Regions from separate parts of the Furfurilactobacillus entadae genome, predicted to be linked through region 2. Evidence: riboswitches for the same ligand, from Rfam matches in the RefSeq annotation. Region 2 holds a riboswitch; the other holds the start of a gene.
The links. Region 2 has a riboswitch for thiamine pyrophosphate ahead of thiM (hydroxyethylthiazole kinase). Riboswitches for the same ligand answer to the same signal wherever they lie in the genome.
Positions count from the first base shown of each region.

Region 1: it holds a riboswitch for thiamine pyrophosphate, as region 2 does, so the genes downstream of both, ACKTR5_RS06140 (ECF transporter S component) here and thiM (hydroxyethylthiazole kinase) in region 2, are expected to answer to the same signal.

Region 1 is NZ_BQXN01000010.1:54,151-66,297, forward strand. Features, by position in the region: gene ACKTR5_RS06120 (M3 family oligoendopeptidase) at 1-1,652, opposite strand, end outside; gene ACKTR5_RS06125 (alpha/beta hydrolase) at 1,776-2,753, shown strand; gene ACKTR5_RS06130 (energy-coupling factor transporter transmembrane component T family protein) at 2,819-3,475, opposite strand; gene ACKTR5_RS06135 (ABC transporter ATP-binding protein) at 3,472-4,893, opposite strand; gene ACKTR5_RS06140 (ECF transporter S component) at 4,927-5,511, opposite strand; TPP riboswitch at 5,638-5,727, opposite strand; gene ACKTR5_RS06145 (ECF transporter S component) at 5,780-6,385, opposite strand; gene ACKTR5_RS06150 (hypothetical protein) at 6,418-6,735, opposite strand; gene ACKTR5_RS06155 (nucleoside hydrolase) at 6,944-7,915, opposite strand; gene ACKTR5_RS06160 (MarR family winged helix-turn-helix transcriptional regulator) at 8,213-8,722, shown strand; gene ACKTR5_RS06165 (hypothetical protein) at 8,816-9,391, shown strand; gene ACKTR5_RS06170 (cadmium resistance transporter) at 9,388-9,972, shown strand; gene ACKTR5_RS06175 (metal-dependent transcriptional regulator) at 10,060-10,719, opposite strand; gene ACKTR5_RS06180 (aminotransferase-like domain-containing protein) at 10,803-12,014, opposite strand.
Region 2 is NZ_BQXN01000015.1:42,090-54,236, reverse strand. Features, by position in the region: gene ACKTR5_RS07525 (hypothetical protein) at 1-192, opposite strand, end outside; gene thiE (thiamine phosphate synthase) at 300-941, opposite strand; gene thiD (bifunctional hydroxymethylpyrimidine kinase/phosphomethylpyrimidine kinase) at 931-1,773, opposite strand; gene thiM (hydroxyethylthiazole kinase) at 1,780-2,604, opposite strand; TPP riboswitch at 2,689-2,793, opposite strand; gene msrA (peptide-methionine (S)-S-oxide reductase MsrA) at 2,846-3,370, opposite strand; gene msrB (peptide-methionine (R)-S-oxide reductase MsrB) at 3,373-3,855, opposite strand; gene ACKTR5_RS07495 (manganese-dependent inorganic pyrophosphatase) at 4,027-4,950, opposite strand; gene ACKTR5_RS07490 (LysR family transcriptional regulator) at 4,950-5,942, opposite strand; gene parC (DNA topoisomerase IV subunit A) at 6,263-8,716, opposite strand; gene parE (DNA topoisomerase IV subunit B) at 8,776-10,851, opposite strand; partial or broken gene plsY (glycerol-3-phosphate 1-O-acyltransferase PlsY) at 11,149-11,751, shown strand; gene ACKTR5_RS07470 (aldose 1-epimerase family protein) at 12,021-12,147, opposite strand, start outside.

The DNA.
Region 1 (12,147 bases), on a different contig from region 2:
ATGTATTGGTCCTCAAAATCATCCCCAGAAGCCTGGGCCTTGGCGTAGATCCCGAGGCTAAACAGGTAGCCAAAGGTGTACGGGAAGTTATAAAACGGAACGTCGTCAATGTAGAAATGTAACTTGCTGGCCCAGAAATGGGGATGATACGTACCAAGGTGATTGGAAAAGGCCCACTTTTGAGCAGCAAGCATTAAATCGTTTAACCGTGCAGGGGTGACGGGACCAGTCAGTCGTTCCTTATAGTAGTTGGTCTCGAATAGGTACCGGGCACGAATATTCATGAACATGGCAACTGGATTGAGGAGCTTTGTGTCCAATAGGTTCAACTGCTCGCCAACGGAACTAGCAGCCTGAACGTTTGCGTCAGCGACCACCAATTCGGCAAACGTTGAAGCAGTTTCAGCGACGTTCATGGCATAATCACGGCGCATGGTGGGCAGATCCTTCACAACACTATAATGGAAGGCGTGGCCCAGCTCATGAGCGACGGCTGACGCATCTTCTGGTGTGCCAGTATACGTTAAAAAGATTCGTGATTCCTGTCGTTCAGGCACATCCTCCATGTAACCGCCAGGCTGTTTGCCAGGGCGGTCTTCAACTTCGATCCACTGATTGTCAAAGGCGGTTTGGGCCAGGTGAGCCATTTGGGGGCTAAAGTGATTAAAGTTTTTGATGATGAAGTCCGCGGCATCATCGTAATCAATGTGTGGTTGGGTAAAACCAGCAACGGTAATGGGCGCTGATTGATCCTGCCAGTCGTATGATGACTTGCCAAGCAGGGCAGCCTTCCGATCCATGTATGGAATAAACATTTCCTTGTTGGCTTCCACAACGTTCCACATGGCTTGAAGTGTCTGCCGGCTCATCCGGTTTTGTTCCAGCGGCGCCTTTAGGAAGTCAGTCGTGTTGTGGAGCCGATCGACTTGTAAACGGAAGCCAGCAAGGTGATTGAGTGTGTCCGCTGCCACGGCCTCTTGTTGCCCCCATGCAGATTCATAGGCGGCCATGAGGTGGTCTCTGGTCTGATTATCAGCGGCCCCGGTGAGTTGGTTTAGGGCTTGACCAGCAGAAAGCGTCTGCTGATGGCCAAAAGCATCGGTAAACGGCACTGCGACTTGACCGGCAATGGTGTCATAGTGCGTACTCCACCCGGTTAAGCCGTCAACAGAGAGCTGATTAATAACACTTTCGGTGGCTTCATCTAATTGTTCATTGGCATGAGTGCGTAGTTCGGTAAGGTTAAAGGCAATCGGTGCGAGGGCTGGTGTGGCAACAAGCGTGGTGAACGCGTCATCACTGACCGTCGCAAGACGTTTACCAAGTGTTACGTCAAGATCGGCAAACTTAGCGGAAACCTCGTTTAACCGCGCGATTTTTGGCGCAATGGCGTGGTTATTGAAATCAGCAGATTGGTGAGCAGTCCAAAAGACGCTGAGTTCCTTTAAACCATCGGCAGTCTCATCACGCGTGACAATGTAGGCCGTTAGTGCTGAGTAAGCGGGTGCATCAGCGGTCAGATCCAATTCAGCAAGGGTCTGTGTTAACGTTGCGATACTTGCGGTCAGCGCTGTTAAGCGCGCGGCGGCTTCTGGTGACTCGAAACCACCGGGGAAAATGTTGTCGAGAGCCCACGTTTGTTGATATTTCATGATGGTGCCTCCTAAAAGTGAACATTATGTTACGGCCATTATAGCAGTCATTTGCGAGGAACACCCGTTGAAGAAGGCTGGCAGGCGTGGTAAGGTGAACAAATTAGTATAGGGGGTCAATAAATGAAACAGAATCAAAATCGCCACGGCAAAAGTTCTCATGGTCACCGCCGGGCATGGGTCGTTAGTCTCATTGTGCTGGTTTGTTTAGTCTGCGGTGGTTTATTGGCCGCGGGGACGTACTTTTTCCAGGTGGCGGAGGTGCGGAGCCACAAAGCGTTTATCAATAATCAACCGTTAAAACATAGTGATCCACTGTATGGTCGTGATCAGTGGTTTAAAAAGCAGCACAAACAGCGGTGGACCATTACAGGTCAACCCGGGCAGTTAAAGCTTGTTGCTGATTACTTGCCAGCAGCAACTCCCACAAAGAAAACGGTGGTGATTGCGCACGGGTTTGGGGGGAACAAAGACAAAATGGCGGCCTATGGGACCATGTTTCATGACATGGGCTTTAACGTGCTGATCCCGGATGATCGGGCGGCCGGGCAGTCACAGGGGAAGTACATTGGCTATGGCTGGCTAGATCGGCGTGATTATGTAAAATGGCTTAAACAAGTTGTGCAAAAAAATGGCGCAGACAGTCAACTGCTGATGTTTGGTGTGTCGATGGGTGGCGCAACGACCATGATGGTCAGCGGCGAACCGGATGTCCCTAAACAAGTTCGGGCCTACATCGAGGACTGTGGCTACACATCGGTGAAGGATGAAATCAGCTATCAGGCAAAGTCGATGTATGGACTCCCCGCATGGCCACTAGTGGGGATCGTGAGTGAAATCAGTCAGATTCGCGCCGGGTATAATTATGCGGAAGCCAGCTCGGTGAATGCGGTGAAGAAAAATGATAAACCGATGTTCTTTATTCACGGTGATAAGGATACGTTCGTGCCAACCAGCATGGTTTATAAAAATTACCGCGCTGCTGGCGGACCAAAATCGCTATGGATCGTGAAGGGGGCAAAACACGCTGCCTCATTCCGGCATGATCCAACGGCCTATCAAGCACACATCCAAGCGTTTTTAGATCAACATTTTAAATAATCCTTGTCGTAAAAAAATCGCTTCTTCATTGACTTGTCGTCAACGAAGAAGCGATTTTTTTAGACTTACGATAACGAGCTAAACAACACGGCCTGTAGGCAAAGTAAGCTAATGCCAGCGACCCAATAATTCCAGATTGGAACCGAAACGACAGTCACGTGTGTTCGGGGCGCATTTTCAGTAAAGCCGTGAGAAGTCATGGCCTCGGCCAAATTTTCGGACCAGTTAAGGGCGGCCACGATGGCCTTGAAAAGCAGCTGTGGTGACCAGAAATGAAGCGTGATGCCGCGCATTTGAGCACTGGCCCGAATGATGGTGACCTCGCGACGAATCTGTGGCACAAAGTTAAGCGCACCAACCATGCCGTAAACAAAGGTTGTCGGGAGGTGGGCATTTTGTTCCAGTGAGGCCAACGTTTTTGCAGGGGTCGTTGAAAACGTAAAGAGGCCGCCGAGGCCAGCATAGGCGTAGATCCGGGTGGCAAGAACCCAAGCAAAGTGGGCGTTTTGACCACTCGTTGTGAACCGGATGGAACACCAAATCCCGACTGCGGGGATGAGTGGAATGAGGGCGAGACGAACAAACGATACTAAGGGCGCACGTCGCCAACACATAATAAAGAGACTGATGATAAGAATCAAAACATTGGCCCAGATGACGCTGGTAAACGAAATTTCGATACCGATCAAAAGAATTAAGCTGAGGAGAATGGTTGGGTTCATAGGGAAGCCTCGTAGTGGAGTTGGTGATTGATTAGGTGGATGTGCCGATCTGCGTAGTGGACCACATCCGTGAGTTGGTGGGTAATCATGATAATCGTGTGGCCATGTTGATGAACCGCCTCATGTAGTAACTGAAGCATTTGGTGCGTTGACGTTAAGTCTAAACCGGTGAGTGGTTCATCCAGGAGCAGCGTATCCGTCCCCATGATCAACATCAATAAGAGCTGTAATTTTTTCTTTTGGCCCTCACTAAGCGTGTAGACGACGCGGTCTAATAAATCGGCGAGGCCGAGGTCGCTAAGCGTGGCATCAACTTTAGCGGGTGTCCATTCAGTGGAGACTTGGTGCGTCTGGCTAAGGGCCAGTTCCTCTGCAACCGTGATGCGCAAAAACTGACTGCTGGCCTGTTGGAAGACCAACGCGACGTGTTTTGCATACTGTTGGCGGCGGATTTTGTTGAGGTCAGTCTGCCGCCAAGTAATGGTTCCCGTGTACGGTTGTAACCGTGCCAGTGCATTGAGCAACGTTGATTTCCCCGTTCCGTTAGCACCAGTAATAACGGTGAGTTGTGCCTGAAACAGGCTTAACGAGGTCGCGGTCAGTAAGGGTGTTTGGTGGCCGACCGTGAGCTCGTTGAGGTCAAATTCCGATGCTGTCTGAACGACAGGGGAAAGTGATTGTGGTTGATGAGCATGTGCCGCAAAGTCGGTAAACCGAGTGGCCGTTTCGGTGACTGTTGCCGGATGAATCTGCTGACGAGTCGGATCCAAAACGTAAAGTTGATCGATCCGGTCACGATAGTCTGATAGATCATGGTCGGCAATGAGAATCGTTTTATGATGATTGGTGGCTAACTCGCTCAACCGGTCTAACAAGACCGTACGGGCCTCAGGATCAACGTTTGCAAAGGGTTCATCCAGGAGGATCACGCGCGATTCAAGCGCAACAATTAGGGCAAGCGAAACCTTTTGCTGCTCGCCACCGGATAGGGTGGTAAATTGCCGGTCCGCAAGGTCGGCAACATTGGCGAAGGCCAGAGCGTTTCTAACCTTATCAGGAATGACTGCTGGATTGAGCTGTTGGTTTTCCAGTGCAAAAACGAGCTCTTCACGGGGAGTGGGCATAGCGAACTGTTCACCGGGATTTTGAAACATCATGGCAACCAGTGCGGTTCGGTCGTTAGGCGCCAAGACGTTAACGTCCTGACCGGCGATGGTGATGTGCCCCTGCTCTTGGTGGCCCGTAAACGCAGGGTAAAGTCCGGCGACCAGCTTCAGAAACGTCGATTTGCCAGTTCCTGATGGGCCCGTCAGTAAATTAAACGTGCCGTCGAAAACGTCAAGTGACTGATCGTTAAGGACTGGTTGTTGCTGTGCATCATAATAAAACGTAACGTGATCGAGATTAATCAATGACATAATGGTTCACTTTCATAAAAGGTAAATGTAACGTTAGGCGCGCCGATCCAGGAGGTGCGAGCGGTCGAGAAGTTTCGTAACCGCGGCAACAAGGAGGCCGCCAAACAGCCACATTGAGATGACCCGGGTGGTGAACAAGCCGATTAGCATCCCGGGGTGAAAGGCACTGTAACCAGAGCGAGCAAGGTCCCAAATAAACGTTACGATGGCTGTGGTGACAGCAGATAGCGAGAGGGACCATAAGTCATAACGGCGGTAGCGCGTAAACGCGAAACCTAGTTCAGAACCAAACCCCTGAATAAAGCCAGAAAGGAGGGTGCTGGGGCCCCACTGTCCACCAATGATGGCCTCAACAGCGGATGCCAGGAGCTCGCCGATGGTGGCAGAACCAACTTTCCGAAGCATGAAGGCGGCGAGTGGACCAGCCATGGTCCAGAGCCCCAGCAGGGCGTCATTGGCGAATGGTGCCAACCCAAATGGTGTTAGCAACAGGGTAAGTCCGTTGTACAAAAAACCAACGGCAAAGAAAATGATTCCCATGAAAATCGCCATGATCGTGATTAAGATGACGTCACGAAGGTGCCATGAATTGTGATGTGGTGCTGATTGATGTTGCATAAAAAGTTCCTCCTATTGGTAATGTTACCGGACATTAGGAACCGCTATTTGAGACATAAAAACCCCGACACAGATAGAGTCTGTGCCGGGGCGCAATTGCGACATTGAAAACAATCCAAATTAACGGATTGTTGTGACGTATCTCCCTTCGCCGGTACTAACCGGAGCAGGTTCAATGGGTCTTATCTCAGCCAAACGGCACCCCAGATCTATTTAAACTACGCTCATCATAGCGAATACTTAGCAGAAATTCAACAAGTAATGTCCGTTAATTTGACCGACGAACGCGGAGGATTGCCCCACCAATGATTGGCACGATGATAACACCGGCAATCATTTCTGCAATTCCGTTTGTCCCAACCAAGGAAAGGAGCAGCCACATAAATGTGCCACTGTGAGGAATTCCAGGGAAGTAAACGTGGAAAATGGCAATGGTTGCCCATGCGCTCAAAACAACCAGTGCGGTGTTAGTGAAGGAGGCCAAAAAACCGGAAAGGACAAGCCCTAATCCCTGACGGTGACGCTTAGCCAGTGCCTGGAACGTGTACCCGACGACAAGGCCGATCATGATTCGGGGAACTAAGGCGGTCACAGGATTTCTAAACAGGAAGGCCCCAATGTTGTACGTGGTGGTCCAGGCTTGAATCAGTGAAGCTAACCCCCAGACACCACCGATGAGGGCGCCCCACCACGGTCCGAGCAGAATGGCAGCAATGGCGACGGTAAATTGAATGATGGTAATTTGCAAACCGATAACCATTAACCCCAAGGGAATGTATCCTAAAAAGGGAACAATGACCTGCACGATGATAATGGCAATAAAAAGTGCGGCCAACACGAGATTTCTAGTGCTAGCGCTAGTAGATGTTTTCATGGTAACGAGCTCCTTTATGTTATGGGAACGGATTAAGCAAGTAGCCGCATCACGCCCATGATGATGTTGTAAAACCAAAGAATGGCACTAACTAAACATAATCCACCAATCAGTAACAGGGTGAGCCAACCAAGGCCAGCCGTTGCGCCACTTGTAAAGCCAACCGCAACGATCCAAAAAAAGCTCCCAAAAGCAATAATGGTTGGTAACAGTTGACTCCAAAAAGCGCGGGCTGCATCACGAGTAACGTCTCGTTGCCCAGCTGCAACGATCCAAACGATTAGCGGAAAGATAACTGGTAAAAATAAAATGCTGAGGTAACAAAGGGCTGTTAACACTTTATGTGCCATGGTCACCGCCGCCTTTCCTAAATGATTACGTTCATTTTACGCTAGCAGGACGATTGACGCCAAAGTTTTTAATTGACCCAGGTGGAAAAATCGTGACGGCGACTAAACGACGCAATCATTTAGGATTACGTCATGAATCCGCATAAAAAGCGACCGCTTCCTGATTTGTTAGGAAACGGTCGCTTCAAATTGAGCAGAATATGAATGATTAATGTTGGGCAAATAAGTTGGTCAACAAGTCCATGAAATGGGCAAGGTAACGATCCTTATCAACATCAACGGCAACCTTCATGTTAGTCGTTGGGTCATTCAGTCGAGCTGAATCACCAATGGTCCGACCAATATCAGCAGAGTTAGCAGGGTCATCATGAGTGACCTTCATGTTTAAATCAATCAACTTAGCGTAGCTTGAATCGATTGAGATTCCAACAGCCAATGGGTCGTGAATGGCACAACCATTTTTATCAATGTCTAAATCGTAGTAAGCGTCAATGTAGTAGTCGGTAATGTCAGCAAATTTTTCACCGGCAACCGTTCCAAGATCACGCCATTGTTGCGTTTCCTTTTTAGTCAAAAGGGTCCGCAGAGTCACGTCTAACCCAACCATGGTGGAGCGCAATGGTGAGCGGAAGACACGGTCAGCGGCCGCGGGGTCCTGGTTGATGTTGGCCTCTGTAAAGGCCGTTACGTTACCAGGAACAGTCAAGGCACCACCCATGAAGGTCATGTTACCAATCAGGTTAGCGATGGTTGGATCCTTTTGAATTGCGGCATCAATGTTTGTTTGTGGGCCGGTTGGCACCAAAATCAAATCATCGCCGTATTCATGTGCAGCATCGATGATGAAATCGATCCCTGAATTTGCTTCAACTGGGCGACTTGCTGCAGGAATTTCAACTTCCCCAATCCCGTTGACCCCATGGATCTTTTGACTGATTTCCATAACGTCAAAGTGATCTGTTGTGCTGGAATGTGCGTCACCTAGGAAAACGGGAACGTCTGTTGCACCCAATAGGGCTAACAAGTTGAGCGAATTCTCCGCTGACTTGTCTACCAAAACGTTACCATATGATGAAACGATCCCAATTAAATCAACTTCTGGTGAAGCAACTGCATAGGCGATGGCGAGTGCGTCATCCACCCCAGTGTCTAAATCCAGAATCATTTTCTTTGTTGCCATTTTATAACCCCCACAAATGTCAGATTAAAAGCTGTAAACTGTCCGATTACTTCCCTCATAATAGACGAATGTAAGCCCTTTCTCAAGTGAAATGGCTAATTTCTCATGTCATTGTTAATTAAATAGATTAAATAATGCTTAGATGACCGAAGACTGGTGATAAAACATCGGTCGAGTTAGTCAAAGGGCTTGACCATGCGGTTGTTTAAAAGGATAATAATTAAAATTGTAGTTCATTATAATGTGTATTATAGTTTTTAATGGCAAATAATCACCGAGGATTTAGGGTAGTGAGAGATGAATGATGAAAAGAAGCAGGCACCATCCGAACTAAACGTCAATGAGGTTGTTGAACTGTTACAGCGCGGGTATTTGGGCAGCTTTCGAATTATTGAAAAGGTCCTAACAACACTGCCGATGAAATATGGCACAAACTGGGCAAGTTTGTGCATGCTCAATCAACTAGCGGAAGACCCAAATGTGTCCGTTAACCAGTTGGCGGAGCTCAATCACATAAGTACCGGGGCGGTTTCATTACGAACCCGGGATTTACTGAGTCAGGGATTAATTGAGATTCAGATCGATAAGGATGATCGCCGGCGCCGGCATCTTTCCATTACTGAGGCCGGGCGGGCGTTACAAGAAAACCAGGTCAAAGAGGCGCGGCTAACTGCGGAATTGTTACTTCAGCAGGTCAGTTACGACGATGTTATGAGGATGCAGGCTTGTTTTGACGATTTATCGGTAATTTTGGATGGGCGGCTTGAAGCGTGGAACCAGTCATCACTTGCCTCAGACGAACGCTAGTGTGAAATTTTTGGTGTTCTGATTGGGGAACCGCAATGTTTCCGCCAAACGTGGCATAATAAACACCATTAACAACAAGTGAGGATCAGTCTCATGTGGACGGTAATTTTAAGTTTACTGGTATTATTTTATTTTATTCAGGGACAATTTGCTTTTGAACGTCCAACACGATTACGATATTGGGTGCTCCCCATTTTTGCGCTGGTGATGTTCAGTCAAACGTTTAAGGTCACGGCGGCTAACGTCTGGATTGCTGTTGCAATGGTTGGTCTTGGTATTATTATCGGGATCTTGCAGGGACGTTACGCAACCATCCGGCCCCTTCTCGGTGCGAGTGGTGAAGCACGCGTTGAGGTGAAGGGCGGCTGGTTGTACCTTGCTGGCTGGGCTGTTATGCTCATCGTTCAGTTAGGGATGGAAGTCATTTTTGCACACCATGCCCTCACCGTGAAGGAGGTTTCAAACGAAGCCTTTCAAAGCGTGATTGACGAGTTGTTTCCAATCCGGCGACTCCAAGGGAGTGGTTGGTGGGTGCTGTGGGCGTTAACGGCTGGTTCAGGACTAGCGTATACATTAACGTTAATGCACCGTTCAGAAGGCTTTCGTGCAACCATCAAACGTCATGCTCATCGCAATGATCGGCGGGCAGAACGGAGGCACCATCAGTGATCCGAGTGATGATTACAGCCGGTGGAGCGTTTTTAGCGACCAACATGGACGATCTCTTGTTGTTAATTATGTTTGCCGGGTCAGCGAAAACAAAACGCCAGTGGCGTGCTGTTATATGGGGGCAACTGTCAGGAATCGTTACGCTAATTGCCGTAAGTTGGCTCCTGAGCTTTGGACTGATGAAGTTTGCCCCGTCATGGATCAGTCTTCTGGGGATCATTCCAATTGCGGTTGGGGTGCTCGATTTGTGGCATGAACGTCACGGGTGGGCAGAGGCGCCCGAATTGAAGCAGGCCAAGGTTCGAGCCGTTTCCGTTCCGTTAGTATGGAGTGTGACGGTTGGGGATGGTGGCGATAATCTGAGTGTCTACATTCCGCTATTCGCGAAGCAAACGGCAGCGGACATGACAATGACAATTGCAATCTTTTTCATGTTAACCATCGCCTGGCTCTGGCTGGGCCGCCGCTTAGCACAAACGAAGGTGGCCGTTGTAATTGTGGAGCGCTTTAGCACGTGGCTGATGCCAGCCCTGTTAATTCTGGTTGGGAGCGTCATTTTATGGCACGGATTTATCCACTAGCCTAATTAAATTAATCTAAAACACCCCGTGTCCTTAGATCGTTCGCTAAGGACACGGGGTGTTTTGGTTGGGGCACAGGGGCACCCGTTATTTTGCTTCAGGAGTTGTTACGAACACATTGTTGGCAGCTTTAAAACTAACGTCAACATGGTCGCCTGCATCAGTGGTTAAGGTGATTGGGCCTTCAAAAGGTGCGTGCGCCGAAACGGTGTACGTTTGGCCAACCACGAAGTTCAGGCTTTCTAAGTATTCTAACAGGTCGTGGTTATCGACAAAACGGGACAGCGCGATCACAGTGTTATCGGTCACGTCAGCTAACGCTAAGCGACTGCCCTCAACGTAGTGGCCAGCTTGATCTGGAATGGCCCCACCATGGGGACAATGGTCAGGATGGTCCAAAAAATCATCCATGGCGTCAATCATGTGATCACTGGAGCTGTGTTCCAATTGTTCCGCTTCCTGGTGAACCGTGGCGAGTGTATAGCCAAGCTTTTCGAAAAGGAAGCACTCCCATAACCGGTGCTTACGAACCAATTCTTCTGCTGCGGCCCGACCTGAATCTGTGAGTGAAATGCCAGCGTAGGGCGTATGAGCGACTAGCCGTTCTTCGACCAATTTATTGATCATTTCTGTCACAGAAGCAGCTGCAATGTTGAGACTCAACGACAGCTGCTTGTTTGAAACTTTTCCAGAAACGCCACCTAACTCAAAGATCATCTTTAGGTAGTCTTCCTTCATAGGGGTCATTATTTTCCACCTGTCATTATAAAATTTGTGTCACATCATTTATAGTCCATTTAGGTGGAAAAGACAACTGACGGTTACCTAAATCACTGGTCAAGCACCGATTGGGTGAGTTGGCAGGTAAGGGCGTCACCAAAGCGTTTGATCCCACTGGTGATTTCTGCTGGTGTAACACCAGAAAAGTTAAGGCGCAGGGTATTGGTCACGTTTTGGTGGGCGTAAAAGACCTGGCCCGGAACAAAACTGACGTGGGCCGTTGCTGAAATTTCCGTTAGAAGCGCCGTTGTGTCCAGATCATCTGGGCAGGTTAACCAGATAAAGAACCCGCCAGCAGGGGTTGTGTAATGGACAGTTTCCGGCATAAACCGGGTTAGTGCGGCAATCATGGCGTCACGGCGTTGCTGATAGACAGGGATTAGCGTTGCGATGTGCTCATCTAAAAGACCGTGGTCAAGGTAGTTTGTGATGGCCTGAAGCATGATTGCTGGCGATTCAAGGTCGCTGGTTTCCTTTAACTGCCGGAGTTTTTGAATAATGGCGGTCCCTGCGATAATCCAGCCAGTCCGAAGCCCGGGCATCAAAATTTTTGAAAAACTACTAATGAAAATGACACGATCATGGGTGTCAAAAGCTTTAATGGCGGGAAGCTGATGCCCCGTATACCGGAGGTCACGATAAGGCGTATCTTCGACAATGTACACATCATAGTGCTCAGCTAGTGCCACTAGGCGTTTCCGATTTTCGGTCGGCATGGTGACTCCAGTTGGGTTATGAAAGTCTGGAACTGTATACACAAGTTTGATGTTGGGATGTTGTTTTAGGGTGGCTTCAAGGGCATCAAGGTCCATGCCGTCACGTGTCATTGGAACATCGTGATAACGTGGCGCATATTGGTCAAATGAGGCCAACGCCCCCACATAGGTTGGCGCTTCGACCGCGAGCTCATCACCCGGGTTTAGGAACAGCCGAGCAACAAGATCAATGGCTTGTTGGCCACCCTGGGTGAGTAAAACATTTGCTGCGGTGGCCGGAATTGTCGCCGTTTGTTGGGCACGATCGGCAAGTAATTCACGTAAATGGAAAGGGCCGTCGACTGCTTGGTACTCAAAGAGGTGGGCGCCGTGGTGATCGATGACTTGGGTAAACGCTTGTTTCATCGTGACGGTGGGAAATAATGCAGGGTTCGGGTTCCCAGCGGAAAAGCAAACGCCATTTTGTCCAAGGTCATTGGCGAATAGTTGACCAAGGCGGTTTTCATTGCTGATACTGACGCGATCCGAAAAAATTGTTTTTGTCATGTTAAGGCCCCTTTCGTTATGCCCCAGTATAGGGGGCGGGGTTGGGAAAATAAAACGCAACTTTTTCATAATGATGATGAAAAATCTTCATTATCGAATTAACGTGAGGAAAATTACTTAAGCAGGGGCAAAT
Region 2 (12,147 bases):
TACCCTGCGATAGCAAACTAAAAAGATGATGTCCGTCAAAATCATGGCAAGAATCCCCCAAATGAACGAACCGTTAAATTGGAACGGTAAGAGGACCCCTACTAAAAGTCCGATGATGATCCCGGTCACTGCCATCACCCACGCGATGTTGGTTGGCATGGCCGGATTGATTGGTTTTGGTCGTTTCTGCATGATGTTCTCCCCAGTAAACTAATTAATTGTTATTAGTGTAGGCCTCGGCGTGAGAAAAATGCAATCTTTTCCCGTTGGTTTAGCGAGAGTTTAATGTTTTTCGCCGCTTAGCTAAATGTTTCCAGCAGGTCGTGGGCTGCCGCAGTGATGTTGGGCGCCTGGGTGAGTAAACTGATAACAGCGGCGCCGGCGACACCTGTCCTGGCCACTGCTTGATAATTAGCTTGCGTAAGGCCACCAATCGCAACAATGGGGCGGCGACTTGCCTGAACTAAGGCCGTTAACCCGGTTAATCCAATGGCTGGATCCGCATCTGCTTTTGATTGCGTTGGAAAAATGGGCCCACTACCAATGTAGTCAACTGCCGCCAACGTGTTTGCGGTGCGAACTTGAGCCAATGTATGGCACGAATAGCCGATGATCATGTCGGGAACGGCGGCAATGACCGCCTCGATGCGTTGATCCGTTTGACCGACGTGGATCCCGTCCGCATGGAGCGTTTGGGCTAAGTCAACGTCATCATCAACAAAAAACGGAATGCTGGCCGTTTGGCATTGTGCCCGGAGCTGTTCCCCCAACGTTAATCGGGCTGTTCCTGTTAGTGCACCAGGTCCCTTTTCACGGTACTGAAAAGCAGTGATTCCCCCGTCGATTGCCGCTGCCAACTGATCTGGCAAGGTTTGACCAGCTGGGACATCTTGTGATCCAGCCACAAAGTACGCCGTTAATTGCTTTGCGTTAAAGTTCATTGTGCCCCTCCTGCTCATCAATGGTGGCCCAATGATTCAATGGTCCGTGACCATGACCCACCGTAATCCCGTCTGTTATGGTCGCCGTGACGAATTGCTTCCCGGTGCGAATGGCAGTTTCAATGCTGGCCCCCTTCGCAAGTTCAGCGGTGATGCAGGCTGAGAGTGTGTCGCCAGTCCCGTGTGTCCTGATCGTCTCGATGCGCGGCGCGCTAAGCCAAAACGACCGGCCGTTTTCTAACAGCACAAAATCGCGAACCTGATCACTATTTGCTTCGTGACCCCCTTTAATAATAACGTTGGCGGTCCCGCGTGCTTGTAACTGCTCAGCGGCTCGTTGCATGTCCTGATCAGTCGTTATCGTCATGTTGGTTAAGGCCATTGCTTCAGGAAGATTTGGTGTGACGATGGTCGCAAGTGGCAGTAGTTCATCACGAACCACAGCAATTGCATCGTCACTAAGCAACGGTGCGCCCCCCTTAGCAATCATTACGGGGTCCACGGTTAACGGGCCAAAGTCGTAGCGCTTCAGGTTCGTCACCACCGTTTTAACCCGCGTAACGTCAGCGAGCATACCCGTTTTACAGGCTTTAATGGCGAGATCCGCTGCTAAACTAGCAAATTGCGCATCAATAATTTTTGGTGGCAGAGAAAACGCATCCTGCACCCCGAGCGTATTTTGAGCAGTAATGGCAACAAGAACAGTCGTTGCGAAGGTTTTTCGCGCCTGCATGGTCTTTAGATCTGCCTGCATCCCAGCGCCGCCGCCAGAATCAGAGCCAGCAATGGACAGTGCTTGTGGGTATTGGTCATCGTGATCAAATGCGTTCATAACGTGTTAGTCCTCCCCTAATTGAATAAATGGCGCAAGGTCGTTAGCGGTCACGCCACAGAGCGCATCTAATAGTCGAATCCCAAACGTTCCCGGTTGTCGCTCAGTTAATTGATGGTGCGTCACCGTCCAGGCGCCAATGGCCCCAAGTAACGCGGTCCCTGTGGCAATTGCGGTCAACGGTTGGTCACTAACCGCAAGGAATGCACCGAGTACACTGCTGAGCAGGTCGCCAGAACCAACGTGGGTCGCAAACAATGGCGTTCCGGCCCGGTTGATCACGACATGGTCACCGTCCGTAATGACATCAATTGGTCCAGTCGCAACCACACAGCAGCGGTACTGTGCTGCAACCGCTTTGGCCGTTTCAATGGTGGTTGACAGGCCATTTTGGTTGGCTGCATCAATTCCCCGCGTCACCGCCGTCAAGCCAGCAAGACTCGCGATTTCGCCAGTGTTCCCACGAATGACGGTCGGTTGAACCATCGCCATTAAGTGATCAAACACCTGCCGTCGTTTTGGAAGACCAACGGCAACCGGATCAACAATCACCGGAACGTGGTCCGTGTTAGCGGCTTGGCCAAGGGCCTCCATGTGCGTGACTTGGGCTGGTGTCCATGTGCCAAGGTTTAGAACAACTGCATCGGCAATGGTCAGGAGATCCGCTGTTTCTTCAGGTGCACATGACATAATGGGCGACGCGCCGATCGCGCTTAGCGCATTGGCGACCTCGTTGACTGTGACAATGTTGCTAAGGTTTAAAACCACCGGCTGGTGCGCCCTAATGGTCATTAATAAGGCCGGGTCAACGGCTGTGAACTTGTTTGTCATTGTGACAACTCCTTTTAATTACACAAAAAGGGCGCTGAACCAGGATTAATGGTCCAGCGCCCCGCTCAATCGTACCTTAAAAACCCGGGTTGCTGACCACTTTCCTACGCAAGTGTAAACTTACAGGTTCAAAGGGTCCGGCAAGTTGCCATCTCAGTTCATCAATGATGAACCCCCCTAGTGGTGTTCGCTTATTCATTATTAGCATACAGATTAATTCTTGTGCCGTCAATTCAAGCCGTTACCGATCTTGCCACTGTCGCTTGATGAACGCACTTCGCCCACCCGCTTCTTCCATTTCAAAGCGGAGCGGATTCTTTTTGTAGAAATCCTGATGATAGTCCTCAGCTGGGTAAAATGGCTTGGCATCTTCGATCTGGGTCACAATCGGTTGATCAAACCGGCCAGACGCGGCAAGTGCTGCCTTAGACGCTTCTGCCACTGATCGCTGTTCGGAACCATTCACATAAATTACCGGACGATAACTGTCACCACGGTCTTGGAATTGACCCATGGCGTCAGTTGGATCCGTTTGTTGCCAGTAAATATCAACCAGTTGTTCATATGACATAACGGTTGGGTCAAACGTGATTTTGACGGCTTCCGTATGCCCAGTTGTGTGACTGGCGACTTGCTCATACGTTGGGTTGGCCACGTGGCCGCCAGTGTAGCCGGCGACAACACTGTGGATGCCTGGAACCGTGTCAAAGGGTTTAACCATGCACCAAAAACACCCGCCTGCAAAAATTGCTGTTTCTTCTGCCATCGTTAATCCTCCTGTTGGTGTGCTTGTTGGGAAACGTTAGGAAATTGACTGATGTAGTCAGTGTACCCCTGGGCCTCTAACTGATCTGCCGGGACAAAACGGAGGGCCGCAGAATTGATGCAGTACCGTAACCCACCGGCTGCGATCGGACCATCAGTAAAAACATGGCCAAGGTGTGAGTTAGCGTCGCGGCTCCGTACTTCAGTTCGTTCCATTCCAAATGATTGATCACGGTGTTCCTGAACGTTTTGTGGTGCGATTGGCTTTGTAAATGAGGGCCACCCACAACCAGCGTCATATTTATCCAGCGACGAAAACATGGGTTCACCACTCACAATGTCAACGTAAATTCCTGGTTTATCAAACGCGTCATACTGCCCAGAAAACGGGCGTTCCGTCGCACCCTCTTGAGTGACCGCGTATGCTTCCTTACTCAACCGTGCGAGTGCGTCTTTTTTATCTTGCATTTGCAATCCCTCCACCATTATTTAAATTAACCAACTGAAGTAATAAAACACTTACTTCTCGTAAGTCTATTTTCCACGTTTTGTGCAGTGGCGCAAGTAATTTGCTCAACGGAATCGTTAACTAACAAAAAACGGCACAAAACAGATCATTACTGATCCGCTTTGTGCCGTTTAACCATGATTTGTGATTTAGAACGCTGCTTGCAATGGTGGGACAACTTGTTTCTTACGTGAAACAACCCCAGGTAAACTAGCAGTGTGGTTGGTTAAGGTCGTGTTAAAGGCCTTTTCAACAACATCAGCTGGTTCACCCCAAACGAGCAACCGTGAGTCGCTGTCTAAGATGTTTGTCACTAACACTAAGAATAAGTCGTAGCCGTTTTCTTTGGCGTCAGCAGCCATGGCAGCTTCTAACTTATCTTGGCGGGCAAACACTTCGTCAAGATCAACGGTATTGATTTGGTCAATCCGAACAGTCTTGCCACCCATGTCAAATGACTTGGCATCTTGTTCAACCAATTGTGCTTCTGACTTTGAAGCCAAGTTTGTGCCGGCCTTTAATTCTTCCAAACCGTATGTTTGGTAATCAATGTCAGCAATTTCAGCCAGGGCGATAACGGCGGCCCGGTCATCAGCAGTTGTTGTTGGTGACTTCAACAGTAATGTGTCAGAGATAATGGCCGACAACATCAAACCAGCCAATTGAGCCGGAATTTCAACCTTGACTTCGTCAAACATTTTAACCAAGATCGTGCTGGTACAACCAACGGGTTCTGCGCGGTATGAAACCGGCTGTGCCGTTTGGAAGTTGGCGATCCGGTGGTGATCAACCACGTGGGTAACCGTTACGTCAGCTAAGTCAGCAACGCTTTGTTGCGCTTCGTTGTGGTCGACCAGCATAACACTGTCAACTTCATTCGCAACGCTTGTCACGATCCGTGGTGTTGGTTCGTCAAAGTAGTTCAAGACAAACTGAGTTTCTTCGTTTGGTGTCCCTAAAGCAACTGCTTCTGTATCGAAGCCAAGGTGGTTTTGCAGGTATGAATAAGCCTTCGCTGCAACGATGGCGTCTGTATCAGGACTTTGGTGCCCGAAAATTAACTGTTTGCTCATTAGTTCTCTGCTCCTTCAGTGTGTTCACCGTATTTTCTATTGTGAATCTGCGTTAAGCGAGAAATGTAGTCTTGTTCATTCAAATAGGTTTCGAATGTATCAAGTAATTTCCCGACACGCGGAATCTCATCTTTATCTTTACGGAAAACGAACGCTAAGTCAAATTTAATTCCAGGTTCAAACTGAGCAGCGTACATGTCTGATTCTAATCCCTTAGCCAAGATGTAGCTGTTTGGTAAGGCAGTGTAGGCCCCTGTTTCAGCACTGAATTGGTAAATTTGGTCAGGCGTTGTGAAGCGCGCCACAGCATTTGGCAAATCAACCATGGCATTCTTGTAGTTTTCACGCAACACTTGGTCTAAGTAGTACTCGCGTGGGTACGTTACCCAGACGTTGTTTAACGTGTCCTTTAACCGAATCTTTTTCCGTTCAGCCATTTTTTGTTCGTGGTGAATGAATAAAAGATCTTCCGTGATGATCTTCTTTGACCGGTATGGCTTCCAGTTTTTAATGCTGTCATCTGGAAGGTACATGATTGCCAAATCGATCCGGTTATTTTCCAAACGGTCCCAGATTTCTTTTCTGGTCAACATATGGAAGTTGATCGTGATGTCTGGGTTGGCTTCGTAGTATTGAATAGCAAAGTCTTCAAAGACTGAGTATTCAATGGAGGCCAACAGACCGATGTTGATTTCACCAGAGTCAGCAGAAGTTGTTTGCTGAATTTCGTCGGTTGCACGGTTCAACACATCATAAATTTCATGAGTGGCGCCGAGCATGGTGTTCCCAGCTTCGGATAACCGGAGCTTTTTACCAACGGAGTAAAATAATGGTGCACCAACTGTCCGTTCCAGTTTTTTAATTTGTTGTGTTAAAGCCGGCTGTGTGATCCCAAGGATTTGGGCAGCTTGCGTATAGTTCATCGTTTCGGCTAATTGTAAAAAGTAGGTTAGCGTCTTTGATGAAAAAATCGTTTCTTGCTTATTTTTCATTGTGAAACCACCTTTCAAAGGATTTATTAATTGTTTTATTGGCCAAAACAAGTATAAAGTAAAACTTTTCGATACGATAATTGTACGCAAAAGTGGTCTACTCGTGCAAGTATTAGCTCCCGATCGCAATTATTTTTTAATAACTAGCCCCTAATTTTCCAAATGTGAAACTTTATGGCCCTTAACACACGGATGACCAAGGGTTTTTAATTAAAAAAAGTGTGCTCACAGTAATGTTAATACTGTAGCACACTTGGTTTTGAAGCGCTTTAAATCGTCCTGCTCAATTAATCTGCCTAATGGTTTACCCAAGCAAAACATTAATTCAAGACTAATTCTGCTTCACGACGCCGAATGGAGAGTGGTAACCCTTCCGTATCCACATCGATCACAAACGATCCATTTGAGTAACGTGCGTTCCGCTCGTGCTCAGCCGGTAAAACATCGTGGCGAACGCCGCGAGCCGTCACGATTTCGACGGGTGAAAGGGTTCGTTTTGCCAACGCAATGAAATCAATAATTTCATGCGGTGCTGTCTTCAACTCACGAAGGCACATCACCCCACGACGGGCCCGGCTGGTAACGGTCACTTCACTAACGGCCATTTTCTTTAGGGCACCGCGTTGGGTCACAATCATAACATCATCAGTTTCACTCACCAATTGACAGTTGACGACCTGATCACCGTCACGTAAGTCCATGGATTTAGCCCCGCTTGTCCGGGCACCTGTAGTCGGCACCTCAGCTAGATCAAAGCGCAAACCGTAGCCGTGTTGAGACATTAACATAACGGTCAGTGGGTCATCGCCGTCAACGTAAGCCACGTTAACGACCTGATCATCCGCCTGCTTCAGCTTTTCAAACATGCTGGCCCGTTTTTTATACGTCCGGCCTGGTAACAGGTCCATAAAGGCCGTTTGTTTGATCAAACCGTGCCGCGTTGCGATAACAAACCGCCCGCTTTCCTTTAGGCTCTTAAACGTAAAGGCGGCCATTAGCTCTTCGTCATCCGCTAAGCCAATGGATTGCGAAATGTGTTCCCCAGTATCCTTCCACCGGGCATCCGCGACTTCGTGAACGGGGCGGTAGATTAAGTTCCCCTTGTTCGTAAAGATGAACAAGTGGTCCAACGTGGATACCTTTTCAAGCAAGATTGGGTAATCCTCGTCCTTTAGCCCATTATCATCCGTAACGGATGCTTGGTATGACCGTGGTGAACTACGTTTGATGTACCCATCGTGAGAGACCATCAAAACGACGTCTTCGTCAGCCACGGTGACCGTCCGGGCAACCTTTAATTCCTCAATCTGTGCCTCAATCTGCGTAAGCCGATCAGAACCAAAGGTCTTTTTAACATCCTGCATCTGAAATCGCATGACTTTCCGCAAGGTTGCATCGTTGTCCAAAATGTCGGTCAACCGCGCAATTTCTTCCGTCAGATGATCATGCTCTTGTTGCAGTTCGGTCACATCGGTGTTCGTCAACCGGTATAACTGTAACGTAACAATGGCTTCAGCTTGAGGATCGGTGAAGGCATACTGGTCGATCAGGTTTTGTTTTGCGTCCTTCCGGTTTTTACTCCCCCGAATGGTCGCAATGACTTGATCCAGAATGGATAATGCTTTGATCAACCCTTCAACGATGTGTTGCCGCTTTTGGGCACGTTCAAGGTCAAAGTGCGTCCGTTTTGTAATGATTTCACGTTGGAAATCAATGTACGCCTGGAGGGCGGTCTTTAGCCCGATCCGTTCCGGCCGCATGTTGTGAATGGCCACCATGTTGAAATTGTAGGTGATTTGAAGATCCGTGTTTTTTAACAGGTAGTTTAAGATCCCCTGCGCATCCGCCCCGGACTTTAGTTCAACCGCAATGGTTAAGCCGTTCCGGTCGGATTCATCGCGAACTTCGACGATTCCCTCGACCTTTTTCATGATCCGAATTTCGTCCATCTTCTTGACCAACAGGGCCTTGTTGACTTCATACGGAATCTCGGTGATTTCAATTTCTTGTTTACCACCCTTAAGGGCCTTAATGGCAGTCTTAGAGCGGAGAACAATCTTACCAGCGCCGGTTTCGTACGCCTTTTTGATGCCGGCGACCCCCTGAATGATCCCCCCAGTTGGGAAATCAGGGCCCTTAACAAAGCCCATTAGATCATCAGTCGTTGCTTTAGGATGAGCCAGCAAGTAAATCAGGGCATCAATGACTTCCGTTAAATTGTGCGGGGGAATTTCGGTTGCATACCCTGCTGAAATCCCGCTCGCCCCGTTAACCAATAAGTTAGGGAACCGGGCTGGTAGAACAGTGGGTTCATTTTCTGTGTCATCAAAGTTCGGAACAAAATCAACCGTCTCTTTGTCGATGTCTTGCAACATCGTTCCAGAAATTTTACTCAACCGGGCTTCCGTATACCGCATGGCAGCCGGCGGATCGGCGTCGATCGACCCGTTATTCCCGTGCATCTCAATGAGGGGTGCACGGAGTTTCCAGTCTTGACTCATCCGCACCATGGCTTCATAAATTGATGAATCACCATGGGGGTGATAGTTACCCATAACATTTCCGACAGACTTTGCTGACTTCCGGAATGCCTTATCATACGTGTTGCCATCCTTGTTCATTGCATACAAGATCCGGCGTTGAACGGGTTTTAGCCCATCCCGAATATCAGGAAGTGCCCGATCTTGAATGATGGATTTCGAGTAACGCCCAAAGCGTTCACCCATCACATCTTCCAAGGTCAGTTCCTGAATGTGTTGTTCATTTTCAGCCACAAACGCGACTCCTCTCTCGCTAAGATTAACTCTGATTGCGTCCTACTGACACTTTTGGACTAGTCGGTCGGTTGGTCCCAAACGGTGATCGTTGGACCAGTGCTGGTTGAATCGGTTGATTCAGCGGTCAATGACACACTGTCAGTCGCTTCGGTATCTTCATCCACATTATGGGCGGAATTAACAGCCGCATTGTCTAAGATCGAACCGTCCTCTTCTAAGTTAAAGGCGACGTTTTCTTCAATCCACTTACGTCGTGGTTCAACTTTATCGCCCATTAAGGTCGTCACCCGCCGTTCAGCTAAGGCCGCGTCATCGATCCGCACCCGGATCAATGTTCTTGTGTGTGGATCCATGGTCGTTTCCCATAGTTGGTCCGCGTTCATTTCCCCAAGCCCTTTAAACCGTTGGAGTGAGTAACCGCGGCCAATCTTCTTTTCCTTGGTCCCAAGCTCGGCGTCCGTCCAGGCGTATTCAATCTGCGTCTTTTTTCCAACCCCACGTTGAAGCTTATACAGCGGTGGTAAAGCAATGTACACCCGGCCAGCGTCGATCATTGGCCGCATGTACTTATAAAAGAACGTTAACAGGAGGATCTGGATGTGGGCACCATCATCATCGGCATCCGTCATGATGATGATTTTGTCGTAGTTGGCATCCTTGATGTTAAAGTCAGCCCCAACACCGGCACCGATCGTGTAGATCATGGTGTTGATTTCTTCATTTTTGACGATGTCTTGTAACTTAGCCTTTTCGGTATTCAAGACCTTCCCTCGCAGTGGCAGAATGGCTTGGAACTTCCGATCACGCCCTTGTTTAGCTGAACCACCGGCAGAATCACCCTCGACTAAGAATAATTCATTGCGTGATGAGTTCTTCGACTGTGCGGGCGTTAGCTTTCCAGAGAGGAGCCGTTCTTGACGACCCTTCTTCTTCCCGTTACGGCTTTCGTCCCGGGCCTTTCTAGCAGCTTCGCGCGCTTGGCGTGCTTGCAAGGACTTTCTGATGAGCATTTGGGCAAACTCCCCGTTCTCCATCAGGTAAAAGCCCAGTTGCTCGTTAATTACGTTATCGACGATTGTCCGCGCTTCGTTAGTTCCGAGCTTGTCCTTCGTCTGACCTTCAAATTCCAAAATTGCTTCTGGAATCCGCATAGAGATAACCACGGATAGCCCTTCCCGAACGTCGGAACCCTCAAGGTTTTTATCCTTGTCCTTTAACAGACCAACCTTGCGCGCGTACTCATTGAACGCCTTGGTCCAGGCTGAGCGTAACCCAGCTTCATGGGTCCCACCACCAGGTGTCCGCACATTATTAACAAACGAAAGGGTCGTTTCCGAGTACCCATCGTTATACTGAGCGGCCACTTCAACTTCGACACCCTCTTTGTTTCCGTCAAAGTACATGACGTCACCCAGGGTGTCCTTGTCCTCGTTTAAGTAAGCGACAAATTCCTTGATGCCATCAGGGAAGAGGAAGGTCTCCGCCCGCTCTTGATCAGCCCGTTCGTCTGTTAACGTTATCTTGACGTTTGTCAGCAAAAATGCTGATTCACGGAGCCGTTCTTCTAACGTATTAAAGTTATAAACGGTGGTTGTAAAGACGCTTGGGTCTGGTTTGAAGGAAACCGTTGTTCCGTTAGCCTCTTTGGTCTTGCCTAACTTCACAAGGGTTCCCACTGGTTGGCCACCGTTTTTAAAGTCTTCCTGGTATTTTTGACCGTCTTTCACGATGGTCACCGTTAACCATTCAGATAATGCGTTAACAACGGAAGAACCAACTCCGTGAAGACCACCAGAGGTCTTATAGCTCCCCTCGTTAAATTTACCACCGGCATGGAGCACGGTGAAAATAACTTCGGGCGTTGGGATACCAGATTCGTGCATTCCCACTGGCATCCCCCGGCCATGATCGCGAACCGTGATCGAGTTGTCTGCATGAATGGTCACGTTGATTTCTTGACCAAATCCTGCTAAAGCCTCGTCAACCGCGTTATCCACGATTTCATAAACCAAGTGATGAAGGCCCCGGCCGTCGGTTGATCCGATGTACATCCCCGGACGCTTCCGAACGGCTTCGAGACCGTGTAAAATTTGAATGCTTGATGCGTTGTAATCCTCGGCTGATGAAGCCATGTCAACATCCTCTCTCAATTAGACTATCTAAATTAAAATAACACACAAACCGCGTTGGGGCACACTTAATTTTGTTAACCATCATTATTTCGTCATTAATGCGCCAATCATTAAACGCGTTATCGTGATTCATTTTAGCATAATGCGAACAAACGTTCTACAACAAAAAAGACCGCATTTACCCCAATCTGTTTCGCATCATGAGCAATTCGACCACGATTCGCGGTGGATTTGGCAGCGGAGTGGCTTCATGATAAAATGAAGGGCATTAACTACGCTAACGTAAGGAAGTTGCTCATGCTTAAACTACTCATCATGCTCGTGGTTGCCTATTTACTGGGGGCCATTCCGACCGGCGTTTGGATCGGTAAACTATTCTTTCATAAGGACATTCGTGAGGAAGGTTCTGGAAATATCGGCACCACCAATACCTACCGGGTCCTTGGTAAAACGGCTGGAACGACGGTGATGGTCATTGATATCTGTAAAGGCGCACTGTCCACGCTGCAACCAGTGATCTTTGGGGCACCAGTCGTCCATGGAATTGTCATCAATGGGTTACTCATCGGCTTAGCGGCCATTCTTGGGAACACGTTCTCCATTTTTGACGGGTTCAAAGGTGGTAAGGCCGTGGCAACCAGTGCCGGGATTCTTGCTGGTTATAATTTCCCCTTTTTCCTCATCGCCTGTGTCATCTTTGCATCACTGGTTTACATCACCAGCATGGTTTCCGTTGCTTCGATGGCCGCATTAACAATCATTACATTCATGTCCCTGTTATATCAAGACGGGATTTTAACCACTGTCGCCTTTGTGCTCACGTTGTTTATTATTTACCGTCACCGAAGTAATTTGGACCGCATTAAAACTGGGACGGAGCGGATGGTGCCGTTTGGCTTATACCGGCGCTACCGCCTCACCCATCCCATTAAGGTGCACGAGAAAGACGCACCCGCTGATTCTGATAAAAACGCTGCACCATCTGCGGCGTCTGAAAACCAAGTACCCACAGATAAGGCTACTGATGAGTCGTCCTCAGCGGCTAATCAATCATGATTGATGGAACTCGTCTGGATTGCCCGGACGAGTTTTTTTGATGCCTTAATTTGCACCAGAATAACGCCCATCGACATGTGTCGGTAGGCGTTATTTTTGCTCCAAATGTTTAGTTAAAAGAACTCTAATGCGTAATCTGCATTAAAGGTGGCTTGTGACGCAAGGTGATGGATTCCCGCCTTTGTGGCTAAATCGCCAGTGGCATCAATGGCATCCGCGATCCCCCACCATGGTTCAATG